2 linked regions of the Rhodobacter capsulatus SB 1003 genome follow. The protein of the gene in region 2 interacts with the protein of the main gene of each other region in a pairwise test. Links are inferred from orthologs where the notes say so. Each region holds a gene or a part of one and is shown on either strand. Other genes may lie near its edges.

Region 1 (7,765 bases), 1.0 Mb from region 2 along the record:
GGAAAAGATGCTGGCCCCGCCACTTTCGGCGCGCTTCATCCACCGGCAGACGACGGCCAATCAGGTCCGCTTCACCACGCTTGACCTGAGCGAGCTGGAAACCCGGATCCTGAACGCGGGCAACCACGCGCTTGAAATCGAAAAGCGGCTCTATGACAGCCTGAAAGGCGCGATTCTGGCCGCCGCCGGGCCGATTTCCGAAACCGCCCGGGCGCTGGCCGAGATCGACCTGACCGCCGCCTTCGCCGATCTGGCCGCCGCCGAGGATTGGGTCGAACCCATGGTCGATCAAAGCCACGCCTTCGAGATCGAGGGCGGCCGTCATCCCGTTGTGGAAGCCGCGCTGAAACGGCAGGGCGAGCCCTTCATCGCGAATGATTGCGCCCTGACCTCTGGCGCCACCCCGGCGATCTGGCTGCTGACGGGGCCGAACATGGCAGGCAAATCGACCTTCCTGCGGCAGAATGCGCTGATCGCGCTGCTGGCGCAGGCGGGCAGTTTCGTCCCCGCCCGGCGTGCCCATATCGGCCTTGTCAGCCAGCTTTTCAGCCGCGTCGGTGCCGCCGACGATCTGGCGCGCGGCCGGTCGACCTTCATGGTCGAGATGGTCGAAACCGCCGCCATCCTCAATCAGGCCGATGACCGGGCGCTGGTGATTCTCGATGAAATCGGCCGCGGCACCGCGACTTATGACGGGCTCTCGATCGCCTGGGCGGTGCTGGAACATCTGCACGGGGTGAACCGCTGCCGCGCGCTTTTCGCCACCCATTACCATGAAATGACCGCGCTTTCGGCCAAGCTGGACGGCGTCGAAAACGCCACCGTCGCGGTCAAGGAATGGCACGGCGAGGTGATCTTCCTGCACGAGGTGAAGAAAGGCGCGGCCGACCGGTCCTATGGCGTGCAGGTGGCGAAACTGGCGGGCCTGCCCGAAAGCGTCGTCGCCCGCGCCCGCGTGGTGCTGGATGCGCTGGAAAAGGGCGAACGCGAGGGCGGCAAGAAACAGGCGATCATCGACGATCTGCCGCTTTTCGCGCTGGCCCCGCCGCCCGCGCCCGCCGCCCCGCCGGCGAAATCCGCGGTCGAGGAGCAGCTGCGCGGCCTGCACCCCGACGAGATGACGCCCCGCGAAGCGATGGACGCGCTTTACGCCCTGCGCGCCCTTCTGAAAGACTGATCTTTATCTTGCTGAAAATATCCTGGGGGTCCGGGGGCCCGGCCTGCCTCAGGCTTTCGGCATCGAACTCACGCCGACTTTCGCCGGACGCAGCAGACGGTCGTGCAGCAGGAAGCCGTCGTCCATCACCTGAATGATGTCACCCGCCACCGTGCCCGGCAGCGGCGCCTCGAACATCGCTTCATGCAGCAGCGGGTCGAACTTGTCGCCCACCTTCGGCTGGATCGCAACGATCCCGTGCCGCGCGAAGACGTTCAGCAGCTCGCGTTGGGTCAGCTCGACCCCTTCGATCAGCGCGGGCGCCGCCGCGCGGACCTCTTCGCCCGCCGCATCCAGCGCACGCTTGAGCGCATCGAACACCGGCAGCATGTCGCGCGACAGTTTCGAGCCGCCATATTGCTCGGCCTCGCGCCGGTCGCGGTCCGCCCGCTTGCGCGCGTTTTCGGCATCGGCCAGCGCCCGCATGAAGCGGTCGCGCAGCTCGTCGCGTTCGGCGCGCAGCATTTCCAGCTCGTCCTGCTCGTCGCCCAAAGCCGCGGCCAGCGCCTCGTCCAGATGCGCCTGATCCTCTGCCATTTCGTCCTTCTTCTCGGTCATCCGTTCACCCTTTGCCCCGGCCGGCCAGCATCCGCCCGACCAGTTGCGCCGTATAATCCACGATCGGCACGATCCGCCCGTAGTTGAGCCGGGTGGGGCCGATGACCCCCACCGCGCCGATGATCTTTCGATCCGCGTTCATATAGGGAGAGACCACCAAAGAGGAACCCGAAAGTGAGAAGAGTTTGTTCTCCGACCCGATAAAAATGCGCACGCCTTCGCCGTCCTCGGTCAGATCGAGGAATTCGGCGATGTCGCGTTTGCGTTCCAGATCGTCGAAAAGCGTCCGGATCCGGTCCAGATCGCCCTCGGGCTCCAGCAGATTCGACCGGCCGCGGACGATCAGCCGCTCCCACGGTTCGCCCTGATCGGCCCATTGCGCCAGCCCGCTTTCGACCATTTCGGCGGCCAGCGCATCCAGTTCCTGCCGCCTTGCGGCAATCTCCACGGCGATTTCGCGGCGCAGATCGGAGAGCGTCTTGCCCTCGGCCAGCGCATTGAGAAAATTCGCCGCCTCGCGCATCGAGGAGGGCGTCTGCCCGGCGGGGGGCGTGAAGACGCGGTTTTCCACCTGGCCATCGGCCATCACCAGCACGACCAGGGCCCGGTCCGGCGCCAGCGAGACGAATTCGATATGCCGGATCGGCGCCTCGGTCTTCGGCGCCAGCACCAGGCTGGCCCCATGCGTCAGCCCCGAGAGCGCCGAGCCCACCCGGTCGAGCAGCGATCCCACGTCAGGTTCCGCCGCGCCCACCGTGGCTTCAAGCGCGGCGCGGTCGGTCGCCTGAACCTCGCTCACCTCCATGAAACCATCGACGAACATCCGCAGCCCCATCTGCGTCGGCACCCGCCCGGCCGAGACATGCGGGCTGCCAAGCAGACCCAGATATTCCAGATCCTGCATCACGTTGCGGATCGTCGCCGCCGAGAGCTTTTCGCTCATCAGCCGGGTCAGCGTGCGCGACCCCACGGGATCGCCGGTTTCCAGATAGCCCTCGACCACCCGGCGAAACACCTCGCGGGAGCGGTCGTTCAAGTCCGAGATCAACTGGTTCTGGTTCGTCATGGCCACGCTTTGCATTATTGCGGGGAAAGCTTTTCCGTCAATCGTGCCTTCGGGGTTGCATCGGGTCTTCTGCCGTTTCAAATGGGGTCAAATCCAGCGAAAGGACAGCCCATGCGCCCCTCTGGCCGCAATCTTGCCGATATCCGTTCCATTTCCATCGAAACCGGCGTGACGAAACATGCCGAAGGCTCGGTGCTGATCAAGATGGGGGACACCCATGTTCTGTGCACCGCGACGATCGAGGACAAGGCGCCCTCGTTCCTCAAGGGCTCGGGCCTTGGCTGGGTGACGGCGGAATACGGGATGCTGCCGCGCGCGACGAATTCGCGCAACCGCCGCGAGGCGGCGGCGGGCAAGCAATCGGGCCGCACGCAGGAAATCCAGCGTCTGATCGGCCGCGCCTTGCGGGCGGGGATCGACCGCTCCGCGCTGGGCGAGCGGCAGATCGTGGTGGATTGTGACGTGCTGCAGGCCGATGGCGGCACCCGTTGCGCCTCGATCACCGGCGGTTGGGTGGCGCTGCGTCTCGCCGTGAACAAGCTGCTGAAATCGGGGCTGATCGTGTCGGACCCGATCATCGATCATGTCGCGGCGATTTCCTGCGGCATCTATGCCGGTCAGCCGATCGCCGATCTGGATTACGCCGAGGACAGCGAGGCCGGCGTGGACGGCAACTTCATCCTGACCGGGCGCGGCCGTCTGGTCGAGGTGCAGATGACCGCCGAGGGCTCGACCTTCTCGCGCGAAGAGATGACGAAATTGCTCGATCTGGCCGAGGCCGGGGTGGCGCAGCTCGTCGCGGCGCAAAAGGCGGCGATCGCATGAGGGCTTTCACCGAAAAGCGTCTGCTGGTGGCGACCCACAACAAGGGCAAGCTCGCGGAAATGCGCGATCTTCTGGCCCCTTACGGGGTCGAGGTCGTCGGTGCCGCCGAGATGAACCTGCCCGAACCGGCCGAGACCGAAACCACCTTTGTCGGCAATGCCCGGATCAAGGCGCATGCGGCGGCCAAGGCCACCGGCCTGCCCGCGCTGTCTGACGACAGCGGCATCGAGGTTGACGCGCTGGATGGCGCCCCGGGCGTTTACACCGCCGATTGGGCGGAAACGCCGAACGGCCGCGATTTCGTGCAGGCGATGACCCGGACCTGGGCCGAATGCGAGGCGAAGAATGCCCCCTTTCCGCGCAGGGCCCGGTTCCGTTCGACCCTCGTTCTGGCCTGGCCCGACGGGCATGACGAGGTGTTCGAGGGAAGCGCCGAGGGGCAATTGGTCTGGCCGATGCGCGGCGCGCAGGGGCACGGCTATGATCCGATGTTCCAGCCCGAGGGGTTCGACGTGACCTTTGCGGAAATGGACCCCGCGCAGAAGAACGAGATTTCCCACCGTGCGGATGCGTTCCGCAAATTCGTCAAGGTCATGGAGGCAAAATGACTCGTGTCAACATTTCGGGCGGCTCGCCGTATGAGCCGAAACTGGGCTATTCCCGCGCCGTGGTGCAGGGCGACTGGTGCTTTGTCGCGGGCACGACCGGCGTCGATCCGGTGACGAAGACCTTCCCGGAGTCCGTGCTGGAACAGGCGCAAAACACGCTGGCGACGATCAAATCGGTGCTGGAAGGCGCGGGTTTCTCGCTGAGCAATGTCGTGCGGGCGAATTACATCATCACCGATGCCGCCTATATGGAAGAGATCATCCCGGCGCTGTCGGCGACCTTCGGCGAGATCCGTCCGGCGGCGACGATGATCGTGGCGGGGCTGGTGAACCCGGCGATGAAGATCGAGATCGAAGTCACGGCCTTCAAAGGATGAGTGACGACTGGCGGCACGGGGGCTTTGGCCTTTACCTCCACTGGCCCTTTTGTGCCGCCAAATGCCCCTATTGCGACTTCAACAGCCATGTTGCGGCGGCGATCGATCACGACCGCTGGCTGCGGGCTTACCTGGCGGAAATCGACCGGATCGGTGCCGAAACGCAGGGTCGCGTGCTCAATACGGTGTTTTTCGGCGGCGGCACGCCGTCCCTGATGGCGCCCGAGACGGTGGCGGCGGTGATTGACCGGATCCGCGCCACCTGGCCCACGGCGAATGATCTGGAAATCACGCTCGAGGCCAATCCGACCAGCATCGATGCGGGCAAGTTCCGGGCTTTTGCCCAAGGCGGCGTGACCCGGCTGTCCATGGGCATGCAGGCGATGGACGATGACAGCCTGCGCCGTCTGGGCCGGATGCATAGCGCGGCCGAGGGGCGGGCGGCGTTCGACATCGCCCGGGCGCATTTTCCCCGTGTCAGCTTCGATCTGATCTATGCCCGGCAGGGGCAAGGCCTCGACGATTGGGCGCGCGAATTGCGCGGGGCGCTCTCGATGGCGGTCGATCACTTCTCGCTTTACCAGCTGACGATCGAGGATGGCACCGCCTTCGGGCGGCTTTTCGCGGCGGGCAAGCTGCGGGATCTGCCCGAGGACGATCTGGCCGCCGACATGTATCTGAAAACACAGGAAATCTGTGATGCGGCCGGGCTGCCCGCCTATGAGGTCTCGAACCATGCCCGGCCCGGTGCCGAATGTCGGCACAATCTGGTTTACTGGCGCTATGGCGATTATGCCGGGATCGGCCCCGGCGCGCATGGGCGGCTGACGCTGGGCGGTGTCCGTCATGCGACCGAGGCGCCGAAAGCCCCCGCCGACTGGCTGGACCGGGTCGAGCGTCTGGGCAATGGCGAGATGCCGCGAGAACCGCTTGAGCGGCAGGAACAGGCGACCGAATTCCTGCTGTTCGGGCTGCGGCTGGCCGAGGGGATCGACCCGACCCGTTACGAACGCCTCTCGGGGCAGGCGCTGCCCGCGCTGGCCCTGGCCGATCTGGAGGCGATGGGGATGATCGCGCGCGACGCCGGGCGCATCCGGGCGACGGCACAGGGGCGCGCCGTGCTCAATGCGGTGATTCGCGCGCTGATGCCCTGAGGTTCAGGGCTGGACATCGCCCTCGGCCGCCAGCAGATCGGCCCAGCCCTCCGCCCCGGACATCCGCACGATCAGCTGATCGGCTTCGCCAAAGGCATCGACCGTGCCATCGGGATGCGCCCAGATTTCGACCATGTGGTCCATGCGCAGATGCAGCTCCAGCCCCGGATCGAGGACGTTGATCCAGGGCCCGGCCTCCAGCACCCGGACGATCACGCCCGAATGCCGCTCGATGCAGCCGGGGTTGCCGACCGCGAAATCCACCGGCACGGCGGTTTCGGCGGCCCGGACCATCAGCCGCTCGATCGCGCCTTTGGCCAGCCGACGCGCCGCGATCTGGCCCTCGCGCAGGGGGGGGACCCGGCTCAGATCCGACCAGAGATCGGCGGCCGGATCGGTGGGCGCGGGCGTGAACTCCTGGCCTTGATCCTCCAGCCGCAGCGCAGCGACCAGCGGCGCCCAGGCCTCGGCCGTCGACTCGTCGCGCAGGTGGATCTTGTGCACCGCCTCGCCCGCGGCATCGAAGATCTGGATCGAGCGTTTCGGCCCCTTCGGTCCGGCCTCGTCCAGCGCGAAAGCATGCTGCCACTGCGCGCAGAGCAGCGTCAGATCGATCGGCGGGTTGACGATCCGGGCGATCTTGCCGGGCTGATAGCCGTCATAGCAGCCGACCTTTTCCAGCACGCAGCTGTCATTGCGGGTCAGCGCCATGACCTGACCCAGCGCGGCAAGGCCGGGCAGGATCCGGTTCGGATCGGCGGAAATCCGGGTCGCGGTGGTGCCGACGAAAGCGGCGCAAAGCGCGGCTTCGGGGAGGCCAAGCCCTTCGGCGAAATCGCGGGCATAAAGGCGCGGCTTGCGGGCACGGGCGGTGCGGATCTGCTCTGGGGTGATGGCCGTCATGGCGGTCCCTCCGGTGGGCTTCGGTCGCCCGAAGAGCTACCGCAGAGCCGGAGCGACCGAAAGTCCGGAGGTGATCCGCACGGCCGGGCGCGGCAATTCGATCCGCCCCGGAACCGTGCGGCGCGGATCAGCGGGCTTTCAGCTCTTCCATCAGCTTGGCGAAAGCCTCCCGTTCGGATTGGCTCTGGCTGATCAGCTGCTGCGCTGCCGACAACGGCCCCAGCGGCACGACATTCTGCGGATCGTCCGGCGGGGCGGTTTCCGGTGCGAACAGCTCCACGAATCGTTTCTGCGTCTCCGACCCCTGCTGCGCGACCAGCGTCCAGTTCCCCGCGCGCCAGGCTTCGTCAAGCTGCGCCTCGGTCTGCCCGGCCTCGGCGAATTCGCCCTCGGCGGTGCTGTGTCGGCCCAGCATGCTCATCGCCTCGCCGCGCAGCTTTGCGGCTTCGTCGCCGGGCAGATCGCCAAGATAGGAATAGGCCGCCGCCGCATCGCGACCGGCCAGCGCCGCCCGTGCCAGGGCGAGACGGCCGGGGGGGCTGCGGCGGGTCTCGGCCGAAAGGATGTCGCGGGCCGATTGCCAGAACCCCGTCGCCGAGAGCCGGTCGGCCAAGGCCACCTGCACGCGGGCCTCCAGCTGTGCCGCGGGGATCTTGTCGCGATGCCGGAAAAAGGTCTCGATGAACAGCGCGTCGTCCGGAACCTTGCCCAGCTGGTCGGCAAGATCGCTTTGCGTGGATTGCTTCAGCGCGTCGAATTGCGGCGCATCCCAATTCGAGAGGGTACGGAACGCCTCGTCGAACCGCGCCGTCGACCCAAGCCCGAGCACTTCGGCGCGAATCAGCCTTGCGCCGGTTTCCGAGCCGCGCAGCTGCCGCCCCAGGGCGCCCGCATTGTCGACATCGGTCGCGGGAATTGCGACGCCGAGCGACAGCTTCGTCTCGATCGCGGTGGACAGCGCCTCGGCCGCGGCCGGGCTGGCCGAGAGCGCCAACCCGTCCAGCAGCCGCGCCGCCTCTTCCTTGCGACCGGCACTCAGATCGATCCGGGCATCGATT
Region 2 (7,878 bases):
GTGGGGGCACCTGCGCCCAAATCCGACGCCGCCGCGCGCTGGGCCGAGGGGGCGGCGCCGCAGGCCCGCCTTGCCCCGCAGGCCGAGGCGGTGGCGCCGATCGACACCGCCCTTTATCAGCGCATCACCGATCCCGCGGCGCTGCGCGACTTTCTGGCCACGGCGCAGGCGACCGGGGTGCTGGCCGTCGATACCGAGACCACCTCGCTCGATGAGATGCAGGCCGAGCTGGTGGGGGTGTCCCTGTCAACCGGGCCGGGGCGGGCTTGCTACATTCCGCTGGGGCACACGACGGGAGGCGACGATCTTTTCGGCACCACCGCGCTGGCCCCGGGGCAGATGCCGATGGATGAAGCGCTGGCGATCCTGAAGCCGGTTCTGGAAGATGAAAGCCTCCTGAAGATCGGCCAGAACATGAAATACGACTGGAAGATCTTCGCCCGGCACGGCATCCGCGTGGCGCCCTTCGACGATACGATGCTGATGTCTTACGCGATGTTCTCGGGCCTGCACGGGCATGGCATGGACGCTTTGTCCGAGGAATATCTGCGCCACCGGCCGATTCCGATCAAGGAGCTGATCGGCACCGGCAAGGCGCAGATCACCTTTGACAAGGTGCCGCTCGACAAGGCCACAGCCTACGCGGCCGAGGATGCCGAGATCACCTACCGGCTTTGGGCCGCCTTCAAGCCGCAGCTGCACCGGGCGCAGGTGACCACGGTTTACGAGACGCTGGAGCGGCCGCTGGTGCCGGTTCTGGCGGAAATGGAAATGGCGGGGGTCAAGGTCGATCCCACGGTTCTGGCCCGGATGTCGAATGTCTTTGCGCAGCGCATGGCGGGGCTTGAGGAGGAAATCCAGGCCCTTGCGGGGCAAAGCTTCAACGTGGGCAGCCCCAAGCAGCTGGGCGAGATCCTGTTTGACAAGCTGGGCGTGCCGGGCGGTGAAAAGGGCAAGACCGGGGCTTATGCGACCGGGGCCGATGTGCTTGAAGACATCACCACGATGGAGGATCACAAGCAGGCGGCTGACCTGGCGGCCAAGGTGCTCGACTGGCGCCAGATCGCCAAGCTGAAATCGACCTACACCGATGCGCTGCAGACGCATGTGAACCCCGACACCGGCCGGGTGCATACCTCTTACAGTATCGCGGGGGCGAACACCGGGCGGCTCGCCTCGACCGATCCGAACCTGCAAAACATCCCCGTGCGCTCCGACGAGGGCCGCCGCATCCGCGAGGCTTTCGTGGCGACGCCGGGGCATCGCATCGTCTCGCTCGACTACAGCCAGATCGAGTTGCGCATCCTTGCCCATGTCGCGAATCTGCCCGAGATGAAGGCGGCCTTCGCCCGTGGCATCGACATTCACGCGATGACGGCGTCGGAAATGTTCGGCGTGCCGGTCGAGGGGATGGACCCGATGGTGCGCCGCCGCGCCAAGGCGATCAACTTCGGCGTGATCTACGGGATTTCCGGCTTCGGCCTGGCGCGCAACCTGCGCATTCCGCGAAGTGAGGCGCAGGGCTTCATCGATCGCTATTTCGAGCGCTTCCCGGGCATCCGCGCCTATATGGACGAAACCGTGGCCTTCGCGAAGGCGAACGGCTTCGTGCAGACGCTTTTCGGCCGCAAGATCCACACGCCCGAAATCAACGCCAAGGGGCCGGGCGCGGGCTTTGCCAAACGCGCCGCGATCAACGCGCCGATCCAGGGGGCGGCGGCCGATATCATCCGCCGCGCGATGATCCGCATGCCCGCCGCCATCGCGCATCTGCCCGCGAAGATGCTGCTGCAGGTGCATGACGAATTGATCTTTGAAGTTGCGGAAAGCGCCGTCGATCCGCTGATCGCCACGGCGCGGGCGGTGATGGAGGGGGCGGCCGATCCGGCGGTGCGGCTTTCGGTGCCGCTCGTCGTCGATGCGGGGCAGGGGGCGAGCTGGGCCGAGGCGCATTGAGGCCCGCCATTTGCGCTGCATCAGGGCGCGGGGGGCGACCCCGTGCTTTGCTGGGCGCAAAGGGAGGTGTGCGATGCGTGCGATTCTGATTTGCTTTGGCGGGGCGATGGGGCTGGCGGCCTGCATGGGGGCGGTCGATCTGACGGCGCCCTCGCCCGCAAGGGACTATGCCGATTACTGCGCGGGCTGCCATGGCACCGGCGGCGATCCCGGCCCGATCGCGCAGGAGCTGAAGCTGCATCCGGTCTCGCTGGCTGATCTGACGATGATGAACGACGGCCGCTTTCCCGAGGCGCGGGTGATGTCGAAGATCGTCGGCCACCGCGAACATGGCGAGATGATCGGGGCGCAGGCGGGCGAGATGCCGTCCTTCGAGCCGATGCTGGACGGGCCGGTGGTGCTTTACGACAGTGGCGACGGCATCGCGACGCCGACCCCGGCGCGGCTGGTGCGGCTGATGGAATACATCAAGGGCATGCAGCAATAACCGCTTGATCCGCAACGAAAAAGGGCGCCCTTGCGGGCGCCCTTCGATCTTCCCCGGCAGGGAAGATTACATCATGTCCATGCCGCCCATGCCGCCCATGCCGCCGGCCGGGGCCGCTTTCGGCTCGGGCTTTTCGGCGATCATGCATTCGGTGGTGATCAAGAGACCGGCGATCGAGGCCGCATCTTCCAGCGCGGTGCGGGTGACCTTGGCCGGGTCGATGACGCCGAAACCGAACATGTCGCCATATTCTTCGGTCTGGGCGTTGAAGCCGAAGGCCGGGTCGGCCGATTCACGCACCTTGCCCGCCACGACGGCGCCATCGACGCCCGCGTTTTCGGCGATCTGACGCAGCGGCGCTTCCAGCGCGCGACGCACGATCGAGATGCCCGCATCCTGATCCGAATTCGCGCCGGTCAGGTCGTTCAGCTTCTTCGCGGCCTGAACCAGAGCCACGCCGCCGCCGACGATGATGCCTTCTTGCACGGCCGCACGGGTCGCGTTCAGCGCGTCATCAACGCGGTCCTTGCGCTCTTTCACTTCGACTTCGGTCATGCCGCCGACGCGGATCACCGCAACGCCACCGGCGAGTTTCGCCACGCGCTCTTGCAGTTTTTCGCGGTCGTAGTCCGAGGTGGTTTCCTCGATCTGGGTGCGGATCTGCGCCACGCGGGCGTTGATTTCCGCCTTGTCGCCATGACCGTCGACGATCGTGGTGTTCTCTTTCGAGATCGTGACCTTCTTCGCACGGCCGAGCATGTCGAGCGTGACGTTTTCCAGCTTCATGCCGAGGTCGTCCGAGATCACCTGACCGCCGGTCAGGATCGCGATGTCCTGCAGCATCGCCTTGCGACGATCCCCGAAGCCCGGCGCCTTGACGGCGGCGATCTTCAGGCCGCCACGCAGCTTGTTGACGACGAGGGTCGCCAGCGCTTCGCCTTCGACATCTTCCGCGACGATGATCAGCGGACGGGTCGACTGGATCACGGCTTCCAGCAGCGGCACCATCGGCTGCAGCGAGCTCAGTTTTTTCTCGTGCAGCAGGATGTAGGCGTCTTCCAGATCCGCGATCATCTTGTCGGGGTTGGTGACGAAATAGGGGCTCAGGTAGCCGCGGTCGAATTGCATCCCTTCGACGACTTCGACTTCGGTGTCCATGCCCTTGTTTTCTTCGACGGTGATCACACCCTCGTTGCCGACTTTCTGCATCGCGTCCGCGATGAAGCGGCCGATCTGGGCTTCGCCGTTGGCCGAGATGGTGCCGACTTGCGCGACTTCGTCGCTGTCTTTCACCGGGCGGGCGGCGGCCTTGATCGCTTCGACGACCGTGGTGGTGGCCAGGTCGATGCCGCGTTTCAGATCCATCGGGTTCATGCCCGCGGCGACGGCTTTCATGCCTTCGCGGACAATGGCTTGCGCCAGAACGGTCGCGGTGGTGGTGCCGTCACCGGCTTCGTCATTGGTGCGGGAAGCGACTTCCTTCACCATCTGCGCGCCCATGTTCTCGAACTTGTCGGCCAGTTCGATTTCCTTGGCGACCGAGACACCGTCCTTGGTGATGCGCGGCGCACCGAACGACTTTTCGATGACCACGTTGCGGCCTTTCGGGCCGAGCGTCACCTTGACCGCATCGGCGAGGATGTTGACGCCTTTCAGCATCCGGTCGCGGGCGTCGGTCGAGAATTTGACTTCTTTGGCTGCCATTCTTTCGGCTCCTTCAAATATCGTTGGGGATCAGGGTCTTCTCGTGGATTACGAGATGATCCCCATGATGTCCGACTCTTTCATGATCAGCATTTCGACGCCATCAAGCGTCACTTCGGTGCCCGACCATTTGCCGAACAGGATGCGGTCGCCCACGGCGACGGCGGGGGCGATCAGCTCGCCCGAATCCTTGCGCGCACCCGCGCCCACGGCGACAACTTCGCCCTCGGCCGGTTTTTCCTTCGCCGTATCGGGGATGATCAGGCCGCCCTTGGTTTTTTCTTCGCTTTGAACGCGTTTGACCAGCACGCGGTCATGCAGCGGTTTGAATGCCATCTGGGTCACTCCCTAAGGTTCCAGGTTCATGCTTTCAGCACTCACGGGTAGCGAGTGCTAACGGCAGGGGAGTTAGTCATCGCCCCCCCGGCCTGTCAACACCCGGGGGCGGAAAAATTTGCACGGGCGCCGATCACGCGCGCGTGATGCTGCGGGTGCGAAATCGGTTGCGCAAAGCGTGACAAGCGGGGGGCAAAGCCCTATAAGGCGCCAAAATCCCCATCAAACCTTCCGAGGAACGCATGACCACCAAGGTTTTCGGCCACAAATCCCCCGACACCGACTCGACCGGCTCGCCCATCATCTGGGCCTGGTACATGACCGAGGTGCTGGGCCAGCCCGCGAAACCGGTGCTGCTGGGCGAGCCCAACACCGAAGCGGCTTTCGTGCTGAAACACTGGGACCTGCCGAAGCCGGAAATCATCGCGGGCGTCGAAGCCGGTGAAAAGGTCGTCATCGTCGACACGAACAACCCGGCCGAGCTGCCCGAGGGCATCAACAAGGCCGACATCCTGGCCATCATCGACCACCACAAGCTGGTCGGCGGTCTGGAAACCAAGGGCCCGATCGACATCACCATCCGTCCGCTGGCCTGCACCGCGACGATCATGTTCGACCTGATGGGCGAGGCCGTGGCAACGGCGCCGCGCGGCATCAAGGGCGCGATGCTCTCGTGCATCCTCTCCGACACGCTCGAATTCCGCAGCCCGACCACCACCGCGCATGACAAGGCCGTCTGCGAGAAACTGGCCGCCGATCTGGGCGTGAACATCGCCGAACTCGCCACCGCGATGTTCGAGGCGAAATCGGACGTGTCCGAGTTCTCGGATGCCGAACTTCTGCGCATGGACAGCAAGGAATACACCGTCGACGGCAAGGAGCTGCGCGTCTCGGTGCTGGAAACCACCGCGCCGAAGCTGATCCTGGACCGCAAGGACAGCCTCATGGCCTCGATGGTCGATGTGGCGAAAGAAGACGGCGCCGATCAGGTGCTTCTGTTCGTCGTCGACATCCTGAAGGAAGAGGCGACGCTGCTGGTGCCGAACGATTTCGTCAAGCGCATCGCGGAAGCCAGCTTCCCCTGCAGCGTGACCGGCGACACCGTGGTTCTGCCGGGCATCATGAGCCGCAAGAAACAGATCATCCCGGCGCTGAAGGTCTGATCGAAGCGTCGCTTCGGGCAAAGGATCGCTGGCGGGGGGCTTCGGCCCCCCGTCGCATGCAGGGGCCGCCCCCTTCGGGACGCGGGCCCCGCACCGTGACACCGGCAGGGGCTGCCTCTGCCCGATGATCTGCCGGTCGTCCTCCGGCCTTTGACAAGCCAGGTCCGCCCCATGCCAGCCAGCGTCAACGTCGACGATTTCACCGCAGCGCAGACCCCCGATTTCGAGGCGATGCGCCATCGGGTGATCGACGGGACGCCCTATCAGCCCTTTTTCGGCCGCCGCAACGATCTTGATGAACATCTCGCCTTGCTGCGGCGCGAGTTCGTCGGCCAGCCGGAAATCAAGTTCGCCCATGCCGCCATGACCGTCCTGCTGCGCCGCAAGATCGCCACCGAGACGGTCTACCGGCACTATCGCAGCCTGTGGGCGGAGCATGCGGATCTGCTGCTCGAGATCCTCGACAGCCGCTGGCTGGTCTCGGCCTGCGACACGATCAGCGATCAGAGCGACGACCCCGAGGAAGCCCGGGCGGCGATCCTGCTGACCCTTTTCGTCAATACGGTCAAGCTCTTCGAGACCGAGCGCCTGATGGAGGGGCCGGTGCGCCAGCCCGCCGCGCCCTTGGGGCAGCGCCGCCAGCTGCATGACGGGCTGAGCAGTTTCATGGTCGGCGTCGGCGACATGATCGCCAATCTGCTGCACCGGCTTGACCGCACGCTGACCCACACCCGCCTTGTCGACCGGATCGGCCGCCAGCTTGTCAGCCGCACCCTGGCCTCGGACACGGTGTTTTCCCGCTTCGGCCGACGCCAGTCCTGCCACACCTGGCCGCCGCATCTGCCGGTGGCGCCGATCCGGCCCAGACCGGCCCCGCCCGCCCGGGCGCAGGGCCAGATGCCGCCGCCGCCGCCGCCGCAATATGTTTTGCTCAATGACACCGCGCGGCTGGGCGGCGGGTTCCATCTGGGTACGCTTTACGCCTGTCATTCGATTCGCAGCCATCTTGCCGCGCGCGGCCTGCAGGAGGCCGGCTGGGCCAATGATCTGGCGGGGCTGCGCGCGCTGCTGGCGCAGGGCCCGACGCCACCGCAGCTTCTTGTCCTCAACGGGGAAGGGACGCTGCATCATTGCGCGCCGCGGGCCCGCGCGCTGCTGGAGGCCTGCCGGTTCGGCCAGAGCCTTGGCATGAAGGTGGCGGTCCTCAACACGGTCTGGGAGGCGAATGACGACGCGATGGCCGCGCTCTTGCGGCTGGCCGATGTCGTGCATGTCCGCGACAGCCGGTCCCTGGCCGCGCTGCCGCCGGATTTTCCGGCCCGGGTGACGCCGGATGCCTCGATCCCGATCTTTCGGGAGGTCGCCCGGTCGGGCAGCTTTCCGGCGGCCGTGCAGGCGGTTGCGGTGATGGACAATGTCGTCCCCGAGGCCGCCGCGGCGCTGCTGCGCTTTGCCGAAGCCGGTGCGCTGCCCTATTTCGCCATGCCGGGGGCGGCGCTGGGCCGGATCCGGCAGGACGCTTCCGACCGCTCCGGCCCGGTCTGGCCGCGGCTGCTGCAGATCACCGATCTGATGGCGGCGCGGGCCTGGGTGACGGGGCGGTTTCACGGCATGATCGGCGCGCTTTGCGCGGGGCGGCCGGTCTGTGCGCTCCGGTCGAATACCGCAAAGATCGAGGGTCTGCTGGAAGATTTCGGGCTGACGGCGGAATGTCTGCTGGGCGCTGACTGGCTGTCGAAACCGGCGGCGGCGCAGCGGCTCGAGGTCGAGAGATGTCTGGAGTTGCAGCAAGATCCGGCCTTCGTCGCCCGTCGCGCGCAGGTGCTGCAAACGGCCTGCGACCGGATCGGTCAGATGTTCGATCAGGTGGCGGCGCTGGTGGGGAACCCGCCCCCCGACCGGCTTGGAAAGGCCGATGTGACCTCCTGAAAGCTCTTCGGCCACCAAACAGGCGCCGCAGTGACCGCATCGATCCGCGGCCGAATGTCGGGGCGCCGACCGATTTTGCGCAGCGGCACGATTTGCCCGGCCCCCCCTTGCGCCGCGTCCTGCAGGCGCGGCGATCCGCGCGTTGGCGCGCGTTCCGATCTTGCCGATGGTCGCCTCCATCCTCGTCACCCGCCGCGATCCCGCCGCATATCCGTTCAGGCCCATGGTGAGGGCGGCGGCCGATCCTGCCGATGCGCGGCCCGGTCGGGCCAGGCGGACAGGCTTCGACCGCCGCCGTCAGCA

What was found.
Region 1: the proteins of groL (region 2) and RCAP_RS17290 interact in binary tests that used the Escherichia coli proteins (3 or more experiments, as listed by UniProt). The link is inferred for Rhodobacter capsulatus SB 1003 from one-to-one orthologs.

Annotation. Positions count from the first base shown.
Region 1 is NC_014034.1:3,694,884-3,702,648, reverse strand. The notes cover bases 1-2,810. They hold RCAP_RS17290 (nucleotide exchange factor GrpE), read right to left. Parts: upstream 1,775-2,810; coding sequence 1,226-1,774; downstream 1-1,225. Other genes in these bases: hrcA (heat-inducible transcriptional repressor HrcA), read right to left, coding at 1,779-2,810; mutS (DNA mismatch repair protein MutS), read left to right, coding at 1-1,177. Outside these bases: more of hrcA, read right to left, coding at 2,811-2,840; rph (ribonuclease PH), read left to right, coding at 2,952-3,665; rdgB (RdgB/HAM1 family non-canonical purine NTP pyrophosphatase), read left to right, coding at 3,662-4,273; RCAP_RS17270 (RidA family protein), read left to right, coding at 4,270-4,650; radical SAM family heme chaperone HemW, read left to right, coding at 4,647-5,804; RCAP_RS17260 (ChuX/HutX family heme-like substrate-binding protein), read right to left, coding at 5,808-6,707; RCAP_RS19735 (hypothetical protein), read right to left, coding at 6,835-7,765. UniProt on the Escherichia coli protein: Participates actively in the response to hyperosmotic and heat shock by preventing the aggregation of stress-denatured proteins, in association with DnaK and GrpE. It is the nucleotide exchange factor for DnaK and may function as a thermosensor.
Region 2 is NC_014034.1:2,656,538-2,664,415, reverse strand. Bases 1,829-4,751 are described here. They hold groL (chaperonin GroEL), read right to left. Parts: upstream 4,148-4,751; coding sequence 2,510-4,147; downstream 1,829-2,509. Other genes in these bases: RCAP_RS12260 (manganese-dependent inorganic pyrophosphatase), read left to right, coding at 4,726-4,751; RCAP_RS12265 (co-chaperone GroES), read right to left, coding at 4,196-4,483; RCAP_RS12275 (cytochrome c family protein), read left to right, coding at 2,030-2,443; polA (DNA polymerase I), read left to right, coding at 1,829-1,956. Also shown: more of polA, read left to right, coding at 1-1,828; more of RCAP_RS12260, read left to right, coding at 4,752-5,646; RCAP_RS18590 (polysaccharide pyruvyl transferase family protein), read left to right, coding at 5,818-7,575.